Regions from separate parts of the Sorangium sp. So ce321 genome, predicted to be linked through region 1. Evidence: predicted binding sites of a transcription regulator. Region 1 holds the regulator's gene; each other region holds the start of a gene.

Region 1 (5,906 bases):
GCGTGGGGCGCCCGCCTCGTCGACGCGGCCGGGGCCGAGGCGCTCGCCGACCCGGAACGCGCCGGCCACCGCCGTGAGGAACGCGGCGGGGATCGCGACGGCGGGGATCGCCAGCGAGAGCAGCGCGGGCGCGCCGTCCCGTGACGCGGAGATCGGAGAGAAGTAGCCCGCCACACCGAGCGTGATGAGGACGAAGAACGCGACGAGCCCGCCGCCGAGCAGCGCGAGCGGACCGAGCAGGTCGCGGATGCCGACGCGCGCGGCGACGCGCTCGGGTGGGTCGTCGAACGTGCCGAGCAGATCGAGCAGGCCGAGCGTGGCGGCCGCGACCCCGAGCGCGCCGAGGGGGACGCCCCAGCGAAACTGAGGCGCGAGCGCCATGACGACGAACGCGACGAGGGCGCCTGCGGCGAGCACGACAGCGCCGCGCCAGCGGAGCGGGTTGCCCTGCGGAACGAGGCGCGGCTCGTCGTCGTCGGGCTCGGCCTCGTCGGCGCCGGTCACGCCGTCGCTCTCTGCCGCTTCGTCCTCCGGAGAAGGGGCGCGCGGCTCGGCGGCGTCGGAGCCCTCCATGTCGCCAACGGCCGGCTCATCGCCCGCGGCCGTCACGTCACCGGCGGACGCCTCGTCACCGGCGGCCATCTCACCGTCCACGGCCGGCTCATCGCGGGCGTCTGCGGGCGCACCGCTGCTCTTGTCGTGCGTGTCGTTCATGGCTGCGCCGGACGCGGAACGCGGCGGGGCCCTGGCGTAGCAACTCTACGTCGCCGGGCAAAGCAGCGGTCGCATGCTCTCGCGCAGCGACGGACCTGCCGCGCCCCGTGCGAGCGAAGCCCCGACCCGGGCAGGCCTTCGTGCGCAGCTTGCGCAGACCTGCCCCGTGAGCTGCGGCGTCGCGGCGCACGCTTCCCCGCTTGCGCTTCTCGCCGGGAGTCCCGGCGAGAAGCGCGTCCACGACGCCAGCGGTCGCGCGGCAGCCGGGGTGCGGCTACTTCGTCAGACGCGCGATCTCTTCCTTGATGATCGTCTCGGCGAGGACCGGGACGACCTCCCAGACGACGCGCTCCACGACGTCGCGGGACAGCGCCATCACGGCCTCCACCTGCTCGCTCGTGAGGCCGAGGCCCTCGAGCTTGCTCGCCATCTGGCCGTTGACCTGCGCGGACGCGGTGGCCGCGACCGCGGCAGACCCCGTCGCCGTCTTCGGCACGCCGGACACCGGCGTCGGCGAGAAGGCCATCGTCGTCTGCGGCAGACCCGACGACGCGCCGGTCGGCGCCGTCTTGACCGAGGCCTGGGCCGGCGCGGCGCTGGTAGCTGGCGCGTTGGGCGTGTAGATGAGCGTCTTCGCGCGCTGGAGCGGGCTCGTCGCCGCTGCAGCGGCGGGCTGCGCCGCTGCCGCCGGCTGCGCCGCTGCCGCGGGCTGCGCCGCGGCGGCGGGAGCGCGCGCGGGCGTCGCCGCAGCAGGAGCCGCAGCCGCGGCCGGCTTCGCCTCGCCGCGCGACGCCAGCAGCTTCTTGACCTTGTCGATCATCTGCTGCGTGTCGAACGGCTTGTCCATGTGGTCGTCCGCTTGCGCGCTCGAGCCCTTCGCAGGGTCGAACGGGTTCTGCTTGGACGACAGGATCAGGACGGGCGTCGCCGGTGAGGCCTGCTTGATCGCCTTGCACAGCTCGTAGCCGTTCTTCGGCTCGAGCGTGATGTCGGCGATCACCAGGTCGGGTTTATCGCTCTTGAGCTTCTGCAGCGCAGCGTCGGCGCTGCTCGCCGTCACGACGCGGAAATCCTGACCCGCAAAGGTGATTTCGAGCACTTTGCGCATGGTCACGCTGTCGTCTACGGCGAGAAGGGTGCTGGCCACGAACGGGTCTCCTCTCAGATGGCGAGAAAGCGATGACGGCTCGGATATCTTCGGCTCCGGTCGCGCGATGTGTCAACATTCGCGGAGTATTTCGCCCCGCGAGCCCCGCGGATGCGCGTTTTTCGCGCCGGTAGAGCCCGGCCCCACGCTGGTCGGGCCGAGCAAGGCGCCCCTGTGAGCTCTCATGCGCCCGCTCCGCCCCGCCGCTCTCACGACCCAGGACGACGCTGAACCGACCGGCGTCGGCCCGCCCGCTCCCGTACGACCTCCGCAGGATGGCCACTGGATAGTTCCGGCAGAGCTGGACCGGCGGCCGCTCGACGGCGCGATCCGCGCGCTCGCCTCCGTCTCGTGGTCCGACGCGCGCCGGCTGATCGAGACCGGCAAGGTGCTGGTCGGCAATGCGGTGGCGACGAGCGCCCGGCGCCGGGTGCTCAACGGCGAGCGCGTCGAGATCCGCCTGCACGCGCCGCGGCCAGAGACCGTGCGGCGGCGCAAGCTCGAGGGCGAGCTCGTGGTCTACGCGGACGCGAGCGTCGTCGTGGTGAACAAGCCCGCCGGGGTGAGCACCATCCCGTACGGCGACGAGGACCCGGCGGAGCAGGCCGCGACGCTCGACGCGCTGGTGCGGGAGGTGCTCGCCCGGCGCGACCGCCTGCGCGGGCGGGCGCCGCTCGGCGTCGTGCAGCGCCTCGACAAGGGGACGAGCGGGCTGCTCGTCTTCGCGCGGACGCTCGCCGCGAAGAAGCACCTCGCGCAGCAGCTCCGCGTGCGCTCGATGCACCGGCAGTACCTCGCGCTCGCGCACGGCGCGGTCCCGCGCGGCACCCACCGCAGCTACCTCGTCGACGACCGGGGCGACGGGCTGCGCGGCTCGGCGAGGGAGGGGCGGCGCGAGGGGCAGCTCGCGGTGACGCACGTCGAGCCGATCGAGACGCTCCGAGGGCCGCAGGACGAGCCCGGGGCTCCGGGCGTGACGCTGGTCGCCTGCCGCCTCGAGACAGGCCGCACGCACCAGATCCGCATCCACCTCGCGGAGTCCGGCCACCCGCTCGTCGGCGAGGCGGTCTACGTGCGCGGCTACCGCGGGGTGAAGATCCCGGCCTCGCGGCTGATGCTCCACGCGGCCGAGCTCGGCTTCAACCACCCCGCCGACGACCGGCCGATGCGGTTCCAGGCGCCGCCGCCCCCCGACTTCGACGAGGTGCTCGAGCGCCTCCGCGAGGCGCGGCGCAAGGGCGCTACTTGACCTTGCCGCGGGCCTCGCTCATCGCCGCGGCGGTGGCGTCGACGAGCGGCATCACCTTCGCGTAGTCCATCCGCGTCGGGCCGAGCACGCCCACGGTCCCGGCGACGCGCCCGTTCTCCATGTACGGCGCAGCGACCAGGCTGAGCTGGCCTCCCCCCAGATCGCCCGCCTCGCTGCCGACGAAGACGGTGACCTCGCCTGCGCCCGCGGCGAGGGTGCGGTCGAGCAGATCGACGAGCTCCTCGCGCTCCTCGAGCGCCCTCATCAGCTTCCTGAGCCGGTCGACGTCGGCGTACTCCGGCAGGTCGATGAGGCGGTTCTGCCCCTCGATGACGACCTGGCTCCGCCGCGTCACGTCGGCCGTCGCCTTGCTGCCGAGCTCGAAGGCGCGGCGCCTCAGCGCGTCGATCTGGAGGCGCTCGTCCGCGAGGCGACGGGCGAAGAGGTCCCGGATCTCGCCCAGCGTGCGCCCCTCGATCACGTCGGCGAGCAGGTTGTGGATCCGGGTGAGCTCCCCCTCGTGGATCGACTCGTCGATCGAGATGAAGCGGTTCTCGACCGAGCCGTCGGCGAAGACGAGCACGGCGAGCAGCTGCCCTGGCTTCGTCGGGATGAAGCGCAGCTGGGCGAGCGCGCGGATCTCCGCCCGCGGCGCCGCGACGACCGCCGCGGCGCCCGACAGCTCCGACAGGTAACGCCCCGTCTCGCGGAGCGGGTCGCTCGCCACCGTGTAGATCTCGGCGAACCGCGCGCTGAGCTCCGCCTGCTGCTCGGGGGAGAGCGACCGGAGCTCGACGAGCGCGTCGATGAACAGCCGGAGCGCGCGATCGGTCGGGATCCGCCCCGCGGAGGTGTGCGGCTGATGGAGGTAGCCGGCCTCCTCGAGGTCAGCGAGCACGTTGCGGATCGAGGCCGCCGAGAGATCGAGCCCGTACTTCCGCGCGAGCGTCCTGCTGCCTACGGGGTCGCCCGTCGCGATGAACTCGGTGACCGCGGCGAAAAGGATCTTTCGAGCGCGATTGGAAACATCTCCCATGTCAGCTGCATGCAGCGCGTGAGCGCGCCGCGGTGGCTACCTGGACCAGGGACTGCCCGGACCGGGAAGCCATGCGGACCGGGCCTTCGTTCCCATACGTCAAGACGCGCGAGCGGGCTCCGGGCCCACGGATGCGCATGCCTCCTATTTTGAGACGATCGCGCGGTCCGGTCAAATGGCGCGCTAGGATGGGCGCGGCCGCCGCCCCGGAGGCCGCGGTTCCGCGGCCCTCGCGCTGCCGTGGTCCTCGCGCCCTTCCCCGGATTCCCCCGGATTCCCGGGTGGGCCCGGGCCTCGGCGCGCGGCGACGCCCGCCCCGCAACGATGCCGCCCGCACGCCACGCCGCCACCGCCTGCGCGCTCGCCCTCGCGCTCGGCCCGCTCGCGACCGCGCCGAGCGCGCAGGGCAAGCCGAAGGTGAAGTTCCATCAGGACTGGGCCAGGCACCCGTCGGCGCGCTACGCGGCCCTGAGCGCGGAGCGGTGCCGGGAGGCGCTCGTGCGGCGGAAGATCACGTTCGAGCCGGTGCGGCGCGCGCCGGGCGTGCTCGCGCCGGTGCGGCTGACGCAAGGGGTCGGCGGGGTCCTCTACCGGACCGCGGAGCCGGCCCACCGGCGCGCCGACAACCCGAACGACGTCTTCGACTGCCGCCTCGCGCTCGCGCTCTCGGACTTCAGCCGGATCCTGCGCGTGCACGACGTCGGCGAGGTGCTGATGTTCTCGGCGTGGCGGCCCCCTTCGCCGATGTGGCCCGAGGGCAAGCTCGCGACGAGGCACCCCGGCGGGCTCGCCATCGACATCTTCAGGTTCGTGAAGAAGCGCGTCGGTGACGGGTTCGCCGAGGAGTGGCTCGACGTCGAGCGAGACTTCGTCGGCAGGCGCGGCGCGCCGGTGTGCGGGGAGGGCGCCGGGAAGCCCGCGAGCCGCGGCCCGGCGCGCAGCGGGGCGAGCAGCCCGCCGGCGGACGCGGCAGCGCGAGAGCTGCGCTCCATCGTGTGCGAGGCCGCGGATCAGCACATCTTCACGTCGATCCTCACGCCCAACTACGACCGGGCGCACAGAAATCACCTGCATCTCGAGGTGACCCCCGACGTCCAATGGCAGCTCGTGCGCTGATCCGGGGAGGGCAGGCCTCCCCGGCGCAAACCCGCTCTCGCTCCGAGGTCGACCCGCTATGTTAGCCCGCGTGCCCGCACGAAGACCCCCGCCCCCCCGCGCCTCTGCCGCATCCGCCGCGCTGGCGCTCGCCGCCATCGTGCTGTCGTTCACGTTCGTCGGCTGCCCGTGCATCAGCGGTCCCGTGAACGCGAGCCCAGGCCTCCGCTGGTTTCTCTTCTCGAACTTCGGCGCCAGCAAGATCTGCCCCGAGATGCTGAAGAGCGGGGTCTCGCTGCGCCTGCAGGACAGGTCGTCGTCCATCGGGCGGTTCTTCCCGATGCAGTGCTCGTACGACGTCAACGACGCGGCCCAGACGATCACCGTGCACATCGCCGGCACCGGGTACGGCTACATGCAGCCAGCGAAGCGGGTGGGCTTCTCGCTCACGACGTCGGTCGAGTACCGGCCCGACTTCCAGATCGCGGGCGATGATGTCTACGTGTGGGGCCGGCTGAACCGGATCGTGCAGGGCCCGAGCTTCCAGCTCGGCTACGTCGAGAACCCCGTCATCGACGTGATGGCCAACGTGCCGCCGTTCGGCGGGCTCGCCAACCTGCTCGGCAACCAGATCGTCGCGGGCGAAATGACCCGCGGGTTCACCG
Region 2 (5,906 bases), 5.5 Mb from region 1:
ACGACGTCTCGGAGGCCACCGGCGCCGACGCGCAAGCGCTCACGTCCCCTTTCCCGATCGATCCGCGCAAGTCGCTCGTCGTCACGGACACGGACATCGTGTCCACGTTCACGCTGGAGGAAGTGCTGCAGAAGCTCGTCAGCCAGGCGAACGTCCCGGGCCTCACGCCGCTCCAGCTGTTTCGGCAGATGTTCGACACGTACAGGAAGGCCGGCGAAGGGCTGAGCCCGAGCCTCGGGCCGCACTGCGATGATGTCGTGCTCGCCAACCCTCCCCCGGCGCCGAAAGGTCCTCCGCCCATCGTCCTCGAGGGGCTCATGACCGAGGCTCGCGACGGGTCCATCAACGGGTTCCCGGTCCACTGCAGCCGGGCCGTCGGGCAGGAGGCCGACACAGACCCGTTCACGGCGCCGCCGAACGACGGGTACATGGCCACCACGCTCGTGAACCGCTTCGACCTGGCCAGCCCGACAGGCGCCGATTGTGGCGAGTACCGCGTCGTGTTCGCGCGGCGTGGAGGGAACCCCACGACGAACGGGGGCATGCGCAACTTCATCATCTTCGAGTCGCGGTTGCCCAACCCGAACCCGAGCCAGGGCCGGCAAGGCTGCCGCCCGCTCGTCGAGTTCTGGCAGGAGCTGTCAGACCCTGCCAAGAGCGTCCAGGAACGGGCGACGGAGCTGCGGAGCTTCTATTTCGACGGGCTGGACGGGGTCTCGCCCGTCATCCACATCGACCGCTTCGCCGCGGGCAGCGGGCAGATCCGCGTCAACGACTTCCTGCGGCCGTTTCCCTTCCAGCAGGACGAATGGGCGCTCCGGGAGTTCAAGCTCTCGCGCCAGTGCACCGGCGGAGCTTGCCAGCTGCTCGCGATCCCGACGCCCGTCGACGACAACCCGGCCGCGGCGCTCTTCGACCCTGCCTGGACCGATCCTCGAGCCGTCAGCTTTCGATCGTGGTTCGTCGACAACGCCGTGGAGGCGCTCGCCTCCGCGGGGGACATCAATCGGTTCGACTATCCCACGCTCGTGCCAGCCTCCTACAGCTCCGGGGAGGCGCTCTTGATCACCAACCAGAACAACTACAGGATCGCGCTCGGCAGCGAGCCGTCGACCTTCAGGAGCGACATCCAGCAGAAGCTCACCTCCATCGGCAGCCCGCTCACGCCGGACCAGCTCCTGGCGCGCGCCCAGACGGTCTCCTGCTCGGGGTGCCATCTGGTCAAGGAGGACAGCGCCGGCGGGAACAACGACGTCGGCCTCTCCTCGCCGATCCCCTCCAACAGCTTCCTCTTCACCCACACCTCCGAGGTGACGGAAGAGATCCCGGGCGAGCCCGGCAGGACGCGATTCAAGATCTCGAACCTGCTCGCCGACGAGTTCCTGCCGTACCGCGAGCAGGTGATGAACGACTTCCTCTTCGGCAATCCGGTCCTCGGGTTCGAGCGGTCCGGCCTGTGGACCTCCACCCAGGCGCCGCTCTCGCTCGTCACCGGCTGGGTGACCGAGGGCATCCGGGCGCTCCGGATCGGGACGCCGAACGCGTGGAACCAGGTCAAGAGCGCGCCGTTCAGCACCGCGGGCCTCACGCCGGTGGGCAACAAGCTCAAGCTCGACTTCTTCACGTCGCCCGTCCAGCCCAACCCCTCCTGGCTGGGGAACGTGGTGGTGCTGATCTCGATCCCGTCCGCCGGCATTCATAACCAGTTCGTCGGGACGACCAACCTGAGCCCCGCGAACCAGAACGCCTTCTCGACCATCACCTACACGCTCGCGACGCCGACCGTGACCGCGCTGAACGCGTCGCCGAGCGACGTGTCGCTGACGATCGAGCTCAACGTGAACCCGGGCTCGGGTCCCTACTTCGTGGACAACGTCCGGTTCACGAACTGACCGCCGGCGCCGCGGCACTCCAGCGCTGGGCTCCCCGACGCGTGCTCGCGGCGAGGCGCCCCGGCAGCGCCCGCCTTTGCGCCGCTCGCGCCGGAGCGCCGCCTTCCTCGTCAAGCGCCCGGACGCCGCCGCGAGCCGCGCCCGGGCGACGTCTTGCGTCTTAGAGATGGACAACCCCGGGCCCGCGGGTATAGTGCACGTCCTTGCTAGCACTCACATCTCGCGAGTGCCAAACCCGCAAGCCAACGCGAGCATCCGCCGGACAGCAGAGGCGCGCCCGGAGCTGTTCCCAGGGAGACCGGGGAGCAGGGCCGAGCGTCCGCCTGCACGCACGGGATGAAGCGACGTCAGGTCGTGACCGGTGAGTCACGCCCGGAGAGAACCAGAATGAAAATCCGACCGCTCCAGGACCGTGTGATCGTTCGTCGCGTGCAGGAGGAGGAGAAGACCAAGGGAGGTCTCTTCATCCCGGACACCGCGAAGGAGAAGCCGATGGAGGCCATCGTGCTCGCCGTGGGCAACGGGAAGACCCTCGAGGATGGCACCGTCCGCAAGCTCGACGTGAAGGAGGGCGACCGCGTCCTCTTCGGCAAGTACACGGGGAACGAGGTCAAGATCGACGGCGAGCAGGCCCTCATCCTCCGTGAAGACGACATCCTCGGCGTTATCGAGAGCTGATTCGGGCAAGACCGTTTACAGGAGATTCGCACCATGGCAGCCAAAGAAATCGTCTACAACGAGTCGGCCCGAAGCATGATCCTCGCGGGCGTCAACGCCCTCGCGGACGCGGTGAAGGTCACCCTGGGCCCCAAGGGCCGGAACGTCGTCATCGAGCGGAGCTTCGGCTCCCCCACGATCACCAAGGACGGCGTGACCGTCGCCAAGGAGATCGAGCTGGAGAATCGCTTCGAGAACATGGGCGCCCAGATGGTGCGCGAGGTGGCCTCGAAGACCAGCGACATCGCCGGCGACGGCACGACGACCGCGACCGTGCTCGCCCAGGCGATCTACCGCGAGGGCTCGAAGCTCGTCGCCGCGGGCCACAACCCGATGGAGATCAAGCGCGGCATCGACAAGGCCGTCGAGGCCGTCGTCGCGCACCTCAAGGGCGCCTCCAAGTCGACCCAGGACGCGAAGGAGATCGCGCAGGTCGGCACCATCAGCGCCAACGGCGACCTCACCATCGGCAAGCTCCTCGCGGACGCGATGGAGAAGGTCGGCAAGGAGGGCGTGATCACGGTCGAGGAGGCGAAGAGCCTCGAGACGACGCTCGACGTCGTCGAGGGCATGCAGTTCGACCGCGGCTACCTCTCGCCCTACTTCGTGACCGACCCCGAGGCCATGAAGTGCACGATGGAGGACGCGTATGTCCTCATCTCGGAGAAGAAGATCTCCAACATGAAGGATATCCTGCCGGTGCTCGAGGCGATCGCCAAGAGCCAGAAGCAGCTCCTCATCATCGCGGAGGACATCGAGGGCGAGGCGCTCGCGACGCTGGTCGTCAACAAGCTCCGCGGCACCCTCCACTGTGCCGCCGTCAAGGCCCCGGGCTTCGGTGACCGCCGCAAGGAGATGCTCAAGGACATCGCGGTGCTCACGGACGGCGAGGTGATCGCGGAGGAGCTCGGGCTCAAGCTCGAGAACGTCACGCTCAGCGACCTCGGCCGCGTGAAGACGGTGATCATCGACAAGGACAACACCACGCTCGTCGGCGGCCAGGGCACGAAGGACAAGATCAAGGCCCGGCTGGGGGAGATCCGCGCCCAGATCGAGAACACGACGAGCGACTACGACCGCGAGAAGCTCCAGGAGCGCCTGGCGAAGCTCGTCGGCGGCGTGGCGGTGGTCAAGGTCGGCGCCGCGACCGAGACCGAGATGAAGGAGAAGAAGGCCCGCGTCGAGGACGCGCTCCACGCGACCCGCGCGGCCGTCGAGGAGGGCATCGTCCCGGGCGGCGGCGTGGCGCTCATCCGCGCCCAGGCCGCCCTCGACAAGCTCCAGGTGAGCGACGAGCAGCGCTCCGGCGTGAACATCATCCGCCGCTCCATCGAGGAGCCCCTCCGCCAGATCGCCGCCAACGCGGGCGAAGAGGGCTCGATCGTGGTGCAGAAGGTCCGCGAGGGGAAGGACTCGTTCGGGTACAACGCCGCGACCGGCGAGTACGGCGACCTGATCGCGCTGGGCGTCATCGACCCGGCGAAGGTCGTCCGCTCCGCGCTCCAGAACGCGGCGAGCGTCGCCAGCCTGATGCTGACGACCGAGGCGCTCATCGCCGAGCGCCCGAAGAGCGAGAAGGCGGCCGGCGCCGGTGGCCACGCGGGCCACGGCCACGGCGACTTCTAGTGTCCCGAGGGCGCGCGCCGGGCGATGAGCCCGCGCGTGCCCGCCGGGAGGAGCGTGAGGGCCGGTTTCCCGGGCGGGAGACCGGCCCTTCGCCTTTTGTGATCGGGAGACGCCCCGCCGCGAGCGCTCATGGCGTGTGCGCTCACGCCGCGAGCGCTCACGCCGCGAGCGCTCACGCCGGGCCGCTGTGCGCCGCCGGCGGCCGGCCGCGGCGCCGCCTCCCCTCCCCCGCCGGCCGCGCGTCCGCGGCCACGCGGAGCAGCTCCTGGAAATGCCGCTCCACGGGGCCGAGATCGATGCCGTCCATGAACGAGGTGAACGCGAAGTAGGGCAGGAGCGTCTGCCACGCGCGGAGCCAGCCCGGCAGGTAGCGCGGCCGCTCCAGCGCCCCGGCCGCGCGCAGCTCCGCGAGCACCGCGATGTCGTCGAGCGCGATCCGGCCGCACACGAGCAGCTCCACCTCGTCGCGCAGCCCGCCGCGCAGGACCGCGGCGAGGAAGGCGTAGACCTCGAGCAGCCCGGCCAGGTAGCAGGCGTCCTTGGTGAAGGGCGCGCCGCCCTCGCAGAGCCCGCCGCGGCAGACGCGCTGGGCGTCGAAGTAAGCGTCGCGGCGCTCGGCGCCGCGCTCGCGCAGGTGGCGGTAGAGGTCGAGGAAGCTCGCGCCTTGCTCGGCCATGTCCACGAGGCGCACCCGCTCGGCGAGCCGGGTGAGACGGCCGATGGAGAGCGAGCGGCTGTACAGCTCGGCGAAGATGGCGAGCCCCTCCTGGGTGCGGGTGGTGCGGGGGCCGCCCGAGCGCAGGAACGAGAACCGCGGCTGCGCCGCGCCGTTGTGCGCGGTGAGCGCGTGCGTCTCGACCTCGTGGTGCCACAGCCCCTCGGCCTCCCACGACGCGAAGGTGGCCTCCGGCCGGACGCGGATCCGGCTCATGCCGGCCACCACCTTGGCCGTGATGCGCGGGTCGAGCGCGATCTCGATGTCGAGCAGCGGCCTTCGCGCGGCGACGCGGGCGGCGAGCTGGTCCCGCAGCGCGGCGGCGTCGAGCGGCTCCTCCTCGGGATCGCTGGCCTCGTCCCAGCCGTGGACCTCCAGGCGCGCGGTGAGGTGCTCGGCGAGATCGATGTTCCGGAGCGCGCCCCCGAAGAACTGCGTGCGCGCGCCGCCGTAGAGCTCGCGCGAGCGCGCGGAGAACTCGCGCGTGCCCACGGCCTCGAGCAGCTCCGCGGCCTGGATCTGCGCGCGGACGTTGTCGCGCAGCCAGCCGAGCGCGGGCGCGTCGCCGTCGATCGACAGCAGCAGCTCGCGCAGCTCGGCGATGCGCCGGCCGAGCGCGTCGCGATCCACGCGGTACTCGACCTCGGGGAGGCGATCCTCGCCCGAGGCGAAGAAGCGCTCCTCCACCTCGCGCGGCCAGGCGATGTCGTCGAGCAGCTTGAGGGCCTTGCCCTCCGCCAGGCGGCCGCCGACCCTCTCGAGCTGCTCCAGCACGGCGCGGTCGATGCTCATGGATCGCAGGATCGCCCGGACCGCGGGGCGCGGGAAGCGGGTCGGCGACGGCCGGCGGTCCGGGCAGCTCGAGCCAGCGCTCGAGGTGGTCGGGCTTCACGAGGGCGTCGGCGAGGTCAGCTCGCCGAGGGCCATCGGCGGTCAAGTGGAGTAGGCTGCTCGGC
Region 3 (5,906 bases), 4.4 Mb from region 1:
GCATCCTTGAAGAGCTCGATGTCGTCGGGCGACATGGTGAGCGCGTCGATGGTCTGCGCGACGGGCGCCAGCCTTCGCGGGGTGCGCACCTCGAGCAGCGCCACCGCGAGCACGCCGAGGCCCACCGCGGCCGAGGCCAGGAGCTCGCGCGGGACGGCGAGCGGCGCGGCGCCCGCGGGGCGCAGCCCGCCGGCGTGCTCGCAGGCGTCGTCGATGGCGGCCTCCATCAGCGGGGTCCGCTGCGCCGCGGGCAGCGCCTCGAAGGCGAGGGCGTTGGTCAGCCGGTCCTGGAGGCCGTGGTGCCGGTCGAGCGCCATCGTGCCGGCGCGGGGGGGCAGGCGGCGCAGCATCGCCACGACGAGCGTGGCCAGCACGAGCAGCCCGGCGCCGACGAGGAGCTGCCGCGCGCGCTGCTCGCCGAGGTGCGCCGGCAGCGCCTTGTGGACCGCGAGCGTCCCGGCAGCCATCGCCAGCGCGAGGGTCAGCGCGCTCGGCAGAGCGCGCAGCGCGCGCCCGAACCGGAGCCTCAGCTCGACAGCCAGCGCGGCGCTGCGGATGCGGTCCAGGTGCTTCGTGCGAGAGTCGCTCACGGTGCCTAGCGCTCCGGACGCCCCCCGCGGGGGCCTTCGAAGTGGAAACGTCGCAGCATTGTACCCGCTGACGGGTCACGCGCCCGAAAGTTCCTGGGAGACGAGCGCGCGGCGTGCGAGGCATGACGCGCGGCGATCCCCGACAATTCCCGCGCAGGACGGCTTCTGACGTCAGCGCACCGAGGGCACGGATGCGCAGCGCCGCTGACGCGCGAGGGCCCTCGCCGCGCGCTCTGACCGGCGGCGTCCCTGCACCTCGACCGTGGCGGCCGAGCGCGTGTGTGGTGTGGAAACGACGTGACCGGGCACCGCGCGCAGCGCGGGCCCGGGTTGGATCACTTCGCCGTCTTCTTCTTGGGTGCCGCCTTCGTGGCGGCTGCCTTTTTCGCTGCGGCGGGCTTTGCAGCCGATCTCTGCGGGGCGGCCGGCTTCTGCGGGGTGGCCGACTTCTGCGCCGCGGCCGGCTTCGCCGCGGTCTTCTTCTGCGCCGGCGGCTTCGCCGCCGACTTCTGCGCCGGCGGCTTCGCCGCGGTCTTCTTCTGCGCCGGCGGCTTCGCCGCCGACTTCTGCGCCGCGGCCTTGGTCGGCGCCGCGGGCTTCTGCGCCGCGGCCTGCTTCGACGCCGCGGGCTTCTTCGCCGCGGCCTGCTTCGACGCCGCGGGCTTCTTCGCCGCGGCCTGCTTCGACGCCGCGGCCTGCTTCGACGCCGCGGGCTTCTTCGCCGCGGCCTGCTTCGGCGCCGCCGGCTTCTTCGCCGCGGCCTGCTTCGGCGCCGCCGGCTTCTTCGCCGCGGCCTGCTTCGGCGCCGCCGGCTTCTTCGCCGCGGCACCGTTCGCCGCCGACTTCTTCGCCCCCGACGCGCGCGCCCCGGAGGACTGCTGCTCGCGCGGCGACGGCTGCGAGGCGGCTTCGCGCTCCTCGCCCTCGGCGCTCGCCTGGCCCTTGCCGCCGCTCGCTCCGGGCAGCTGCTTCGCGTAACGCGCGAGCGTCTCGCGCACCCGCGCATCGAGATCCGAGAAATCGAACGGCTTGTTCAGCCAGGCGTCCGCCGCGAAGAGCGGTGAGGTCATCTCGTTCAGGTTCTCACCGATCCCGGTGAGCATGATGACGCCGGTGTTCGCGAAGGGACGCCCGTCGGACGTGTCGCCCTTCAGCCGCTTGCAGATCTCCCAGCCGCTCATGCCGGGCATCATCACGTCGAGGATCACCAGGTCCGGCTGGTGCTCGCGCGCGAGGTCCCAGGCGGCATCGCCTTCGGAGGCCTCGATCACCGAGAAACCCATGTTCCTCAGGTGACGCGCAACAAGGCTCAACATCGCCGGTTCGTCTTCAGCCACCAGTACACGGGGCGGCGTCATGCTCGCGGAAGGCATCGTGGATGCGGATGAGAGTACGTGCGCGCGAACTGGTCAAGAGAGAACGATTCAGCGCCGCGCGTCGCGGCCGCGACGGGCGCCCGACGCCATCCGCCCCCCCACGGCGCGGACGCCGAGCGCCCTGCCTGACGCGACGATCAAGCCGCGCGCGCGAGGGCGATCTTTTCCGTCTGCCCCGCCGCGTAGAAGCGTCGCAGCGCTGCCAGCAGCTCCGCTTGTCGCCCGCGACGGGCAAACTCGGCCTCGAGCCGGCCCGCGAACCGCGCCGCCAGGTCGTTCGCGATCCGGTAGCGATCGCCGGTCTCGGTGCCCGGGGGATCCATGAAGGTGACCCGCTCGAAGAGGTGGGCGCGGATCTGCGCCGCGCGCTCGGGCTCGAAGCGCTGTCGCCCCGGCGGAGCGCCCTCGTCGCGGCGCCGGAGCGGCGGGCCCGGGAGCTCGACCTCCTCGGCCAGACCGCCGTAGACGAGCACCACGTACTTGTCGACCTCGGCCTGGAGCTCGAGCTCGAGCTGGGTCGCCGGGAGCTCCCGGCGCGCCCGCTCGGCCACATAGAGGAAGTGGCTCACCCCTTCGACGATCTGGCAGATCTCGTCGAACGTCCCCTCTCGCCCCCGCGTGATCGCGCGGCGGGGCAGGTGCAGCGCCACCTCGATGTCTCCGTCCCCGTGCCGGATCAGCAGCGCTTCGCGCGCGCTGCCGTCCGTCGGCCGGATGAAGTCATCGACGGCGGGCGCGTCGTCGAGCGCGTAGGTCCACGCGAGCTGCTGCTGGATCCTGGCGGGAAACGTCGCGCCCTGCATCAGTTGAGCCCGCCAGTCCCGCGGCTCGGCACGAGCCCTCGTGCCCCGAGCTCATCGGCGAGGCGGCTGGAGCCGGTGCGGAGCCAGCGCTCGTACAGCCGGAGCACCGACCGCTCGTCGCGCGCGCCGGACGCGAGCGTACCGTCGGCGACATCGTTCAGGACGCTCGCGAAGCGCTCGAATTTCTCCGCCATCTCCGAAAGAACATCGGGGCCCTGGCCGACGCGCGCGTTGAGGCGCAGCATAGCGGCGGCATGGTGGTAGGCGGTCGAGCCGACCCCGACCACGTAGCCGCGATCGATCCCCTTGAGCTCGATGTGGCCGCCGAAGAAGCCGACCACGTAGAGCACGCCGTCGCCGAGGTTGCGCAGCCGCCGGAAGCGCTCGGCGCCGGAGGCCTCCAGGGCATCACGCAGCAGAAAGGTCAGGGGCTGGTTGAAGGCAGACTCGGCGTGCTCGTCCGGGTGAGCGAAGGCACAAAGCAGACCGACCAGGTAACTCGACGCCGCCTCGGTCGCGGTGACGTTCCGAACTCGGAGCGCCTCGTCCACAACCTCCTGGAAGTAGCGGGTCATGCTCGGGGACACAGAGATCGCTTGGCTCACAGGGGCACCTCACTTGCGCGGGTGCCCTGGATACCAACGTAACCCGGGCCACCGCGCGCTCAGGTCAACCAGACACGTCCGGTCGGCCTCCCTCGGGCAGGGGACCGTGAGGGCGTCGCTTCGTCGTGCTGCCGCAGTTCCGCCCTCATAAGGTCACTCTAGCCGACGCACCTCGACGAGCCCAGCTTCACGCCGCGCACTTCCCTTGCGATCTTCGGGACTTACAGCCACCTCAGCGCCTGGCTGCTAACGCGCAAAGTACCGGTCTGGGCCGCGCTTGACACCCTCCGGGGGGTGACTATCTTCCGCGCCGCCCGCTAGCACTCGTCAGAAGCGAGTGCTAGCAAAGTGCCCAGGCTGCAATCGTACGGGACCTCGCGGCCTTTTGTTCAGGCCGCTGGGGTCCCGCCGGCTCGTGGGACGCGGCGCTCGTCCCCGGAGGATTCGTCAAGATGAAGATTCGACCGCTCCAGGACCGCGTGATCGTTCAGCGCGTGAAGGAAGAAGAGAAGACCAAGGGGGGTCTCTACATCCCGGACACGGCGAAGGAGAAGCCCATCGAAGGCACGGTCATCGCCGTCGGCAACGGCAAGGTCGGCGAGGACGGTACCGTGCGCAAGCTCGACGTCAAGGAGGGCGATCGCGTCCTCTTCGGCAAGTACTCGGGCACCGAGGTGAAGATCGACGGCGAGGAGCACCTCATCCTCCGCGAGGACGACATCCTCGGCGTGATCGAGAAGTGACGCGGGCGACAGCAGGAACTTAGGAGAGACACCATGGCAGCCAAAGAGATCATCTACAACGAGTCCGCCCGCAGCAGCATCCTCGCGGGCGTCAACGCCCTCGCCGACGCGGTCAAGGTCACGCTCGGCCCGAAGGGGCGCAACGTCGTCATCGAGAAGAGCTTCGGCTCGCCGACGGTCACCAAGGACGGCGTGACCGTCGCCAAGGAGATCGAGCTCGAGAACCGCTTCGAGAACATGGGCGCCCAGATGGTCCGCGAGGTCGCCTCGAAGACGAGCGACATCGCCGGCGACGGGACGACCACCGCGACCGTGCTCGCGCAGGCGATCTACCGCGAGGGCTCCAAGCTCGTCGCCGCGGGCCACAACCCGATGGAGATCAAGCGCGGCATCGACAAGGCGGTCGAGGCGATCGTCGAGCACCTCCGCGGCTCCGCCAAGCAGACGAAGGACGCGAAGGAGATCGCGCAGGTCGGCACGATCAGCGCGAACGGCGACGAGACGATCGGCAAGCTCCTCGCCGACGCGATGGAGAAGGTCGGCAAGGAGGGCGTGATCACGGTCGAGGAGGCGAAGAGCGCCGACACGACGCTCGACGTGGTCGAGGGCATGCAGTTCGACCGCGGCTACCTCTCGCCGTACTTCGTCACCGATCCCGAGGCGATGAAGACGACCCTCGAGGACGCCTACATCCTCATCTCGGAGAAGAAGATCTCCAACATGAAGGACCTGCTCCCCGTGCTCGAGGCGATCGCCAAGAGCCAGAAGCAGCTCCTCATCATCGCCGAGGACGTCGAGGGCGAGGCGCTCGCGACCCTCGTCGTGAACAAGCTCCGCGGCACGCTGCACTGCGCGGCCGTGAAGGCGCCGGGCTTCGGTGACCGCCGCAAGGAGATGCTGAAGGACATCGCGACCCTGACCGACGGCCAGGTGATCGCGGAGGAGCTCGGCCTCAAGCTCGAGAACGTCACGATCAGCGATCTCGGCCGCGCCAAGACGGTCATCATCGACAAGGACAACACCACGATCGTCGGCGGCCAGGGCAAGAAGGACAAGATCAAGGCCCGGCAGCAGGAGATCCGCGCCCAGATCGAGAACACGACGAGCGACTACGACCGCGAGAAGCTCCAGGAGCGGCTCGCGAAGCTCGTGGGCGGCGTCGCGGTGGTCAAGGTCGGCGCCGCGACCGAGACCGAGATGAAGGAGAAGAAGGCTCGCGTCGAGGACGCGCTCCACGCGACCCGCGCGGCCGTCGAGGAGGGCATCGTCCCGGGCGGCGGCGTGGCGCTCATCCGCGCGCAGAGCTCGCTCGAGAAGCTCCAGGTCAACGACGAGCAGCGGTTCGGCGTGAACATCATCCGCCGCGCCATCGAGGAGCCCCTCCGCCAGATCTCGGCCAACGCCGGGGAAGAGGGCTCGATCGTCGTGCAGAAGGTGCGCGAGGGCAAGGACTCGTTCGGCTACAACGCGGCCTCGGGCGACTACGGCAACCTGCTCGAGATGGGCGTCATCGACCCGGCCAAGGTCGTCCGGTCGGCGCTCCAGAACGCGGCCAGCGTCGCCAGCCTGATGCTCACCACCGAGGCGCTCATCGCCGAGCGCCCGAAGGACGAGAAGGCGGCGGCTGGTGGCGCCCACGCGGGCCACGGCCACGACTTCTGATCGCGGCGCGCGGCGCTGACCGCTAGGCCAGCCGGGCAAGGGCCGGCTTCCTCCCGGGGAAGTCGGCCCTTCGCCATTTCAGCTTCCGGCAGGCCGCGACGCGTGATCTGATCCGCTGCAGGTTCGC

What was found. The regulator HrcA, encoded in region 1, represses chaperone genes, less so after heat shock. The targets are predictions, from matches to a motif close to GNTAGCACTCNCCNNNGGNGAGTGCTANC.
Region 2: the regulator HrcA is predicted to act here: its motif matches at 2,098-2,126, upstream of groES (co-chaperone GroES).
Region 3: the regulator HrcA is predicted to act here: its motif matches at 3,691-3,719, upstream of groES (co-chaperone GroES).

The regions. Positions count from the first base shown of each region.
Region 1 is NZ_CP150329.1:13,379-19,284, reverse strand. It holds gene WME89_RS00065 (ArnT family glycosyltransferase) at 1-714, opposite strand, end outside; gene WME89_RS00060 (response regulator transcription factor) at 989-1,861, opposite strand; gene WME89_RS00055 (RluA family pseudouridine synthase) at 2,046-3,110, shown strand; gene hrcA (heat-inducible transcriptional repressor HrcA) at 3,103-4,146, opposite strand; gene WME89_RS00045 (extensin family protein) at 4,471-5,262, shown strand; gene WME89_RS00040 (hypothetical protein) at 5,333-5,906, shown strand, end outside.
Region 2 is NZ_CP150329.1:9,003,462-9,009,367, forward strand. It holds gene WME89_RS33170 (hypothetical protein) at 1-1,892, shown strand, start outside; gene groES (co-chaperone GroES) at 2,280-2,570, shown strand; gene groL (chaperonin GroEL) at 2,604-4,235, shown strand; gene WME89_RS33185 (flavohemoglobin expression-modulating QEGLA motif protein) at 4,408-5,742, opposite strand; gene WME89_RS33190 (hypothetical protein) at 5,741-5,896, shown strand.
Region 3 is NZ_CP150329.1:10,104,748-10,110,653, forward strand. It holds gene WME89_RS37290 (hypothetical protein) at 1-590, opposite strand, end outside; gene WME89_RS37295 (response regulator transcription factor) at 926-1,963, opposite strand; gene WME89_RS37300 (hypothetical protein) at 2,104-2,769, opposite strand; gene WME89_RS37305 (hypothetical protein) at 2,769-3,374, opposite strand; gene groES (co-chaperone GroES) at 3,827-4,117, shown strand; gene groL (chaperonin GroEL) at 4,151-5,779, shown strand.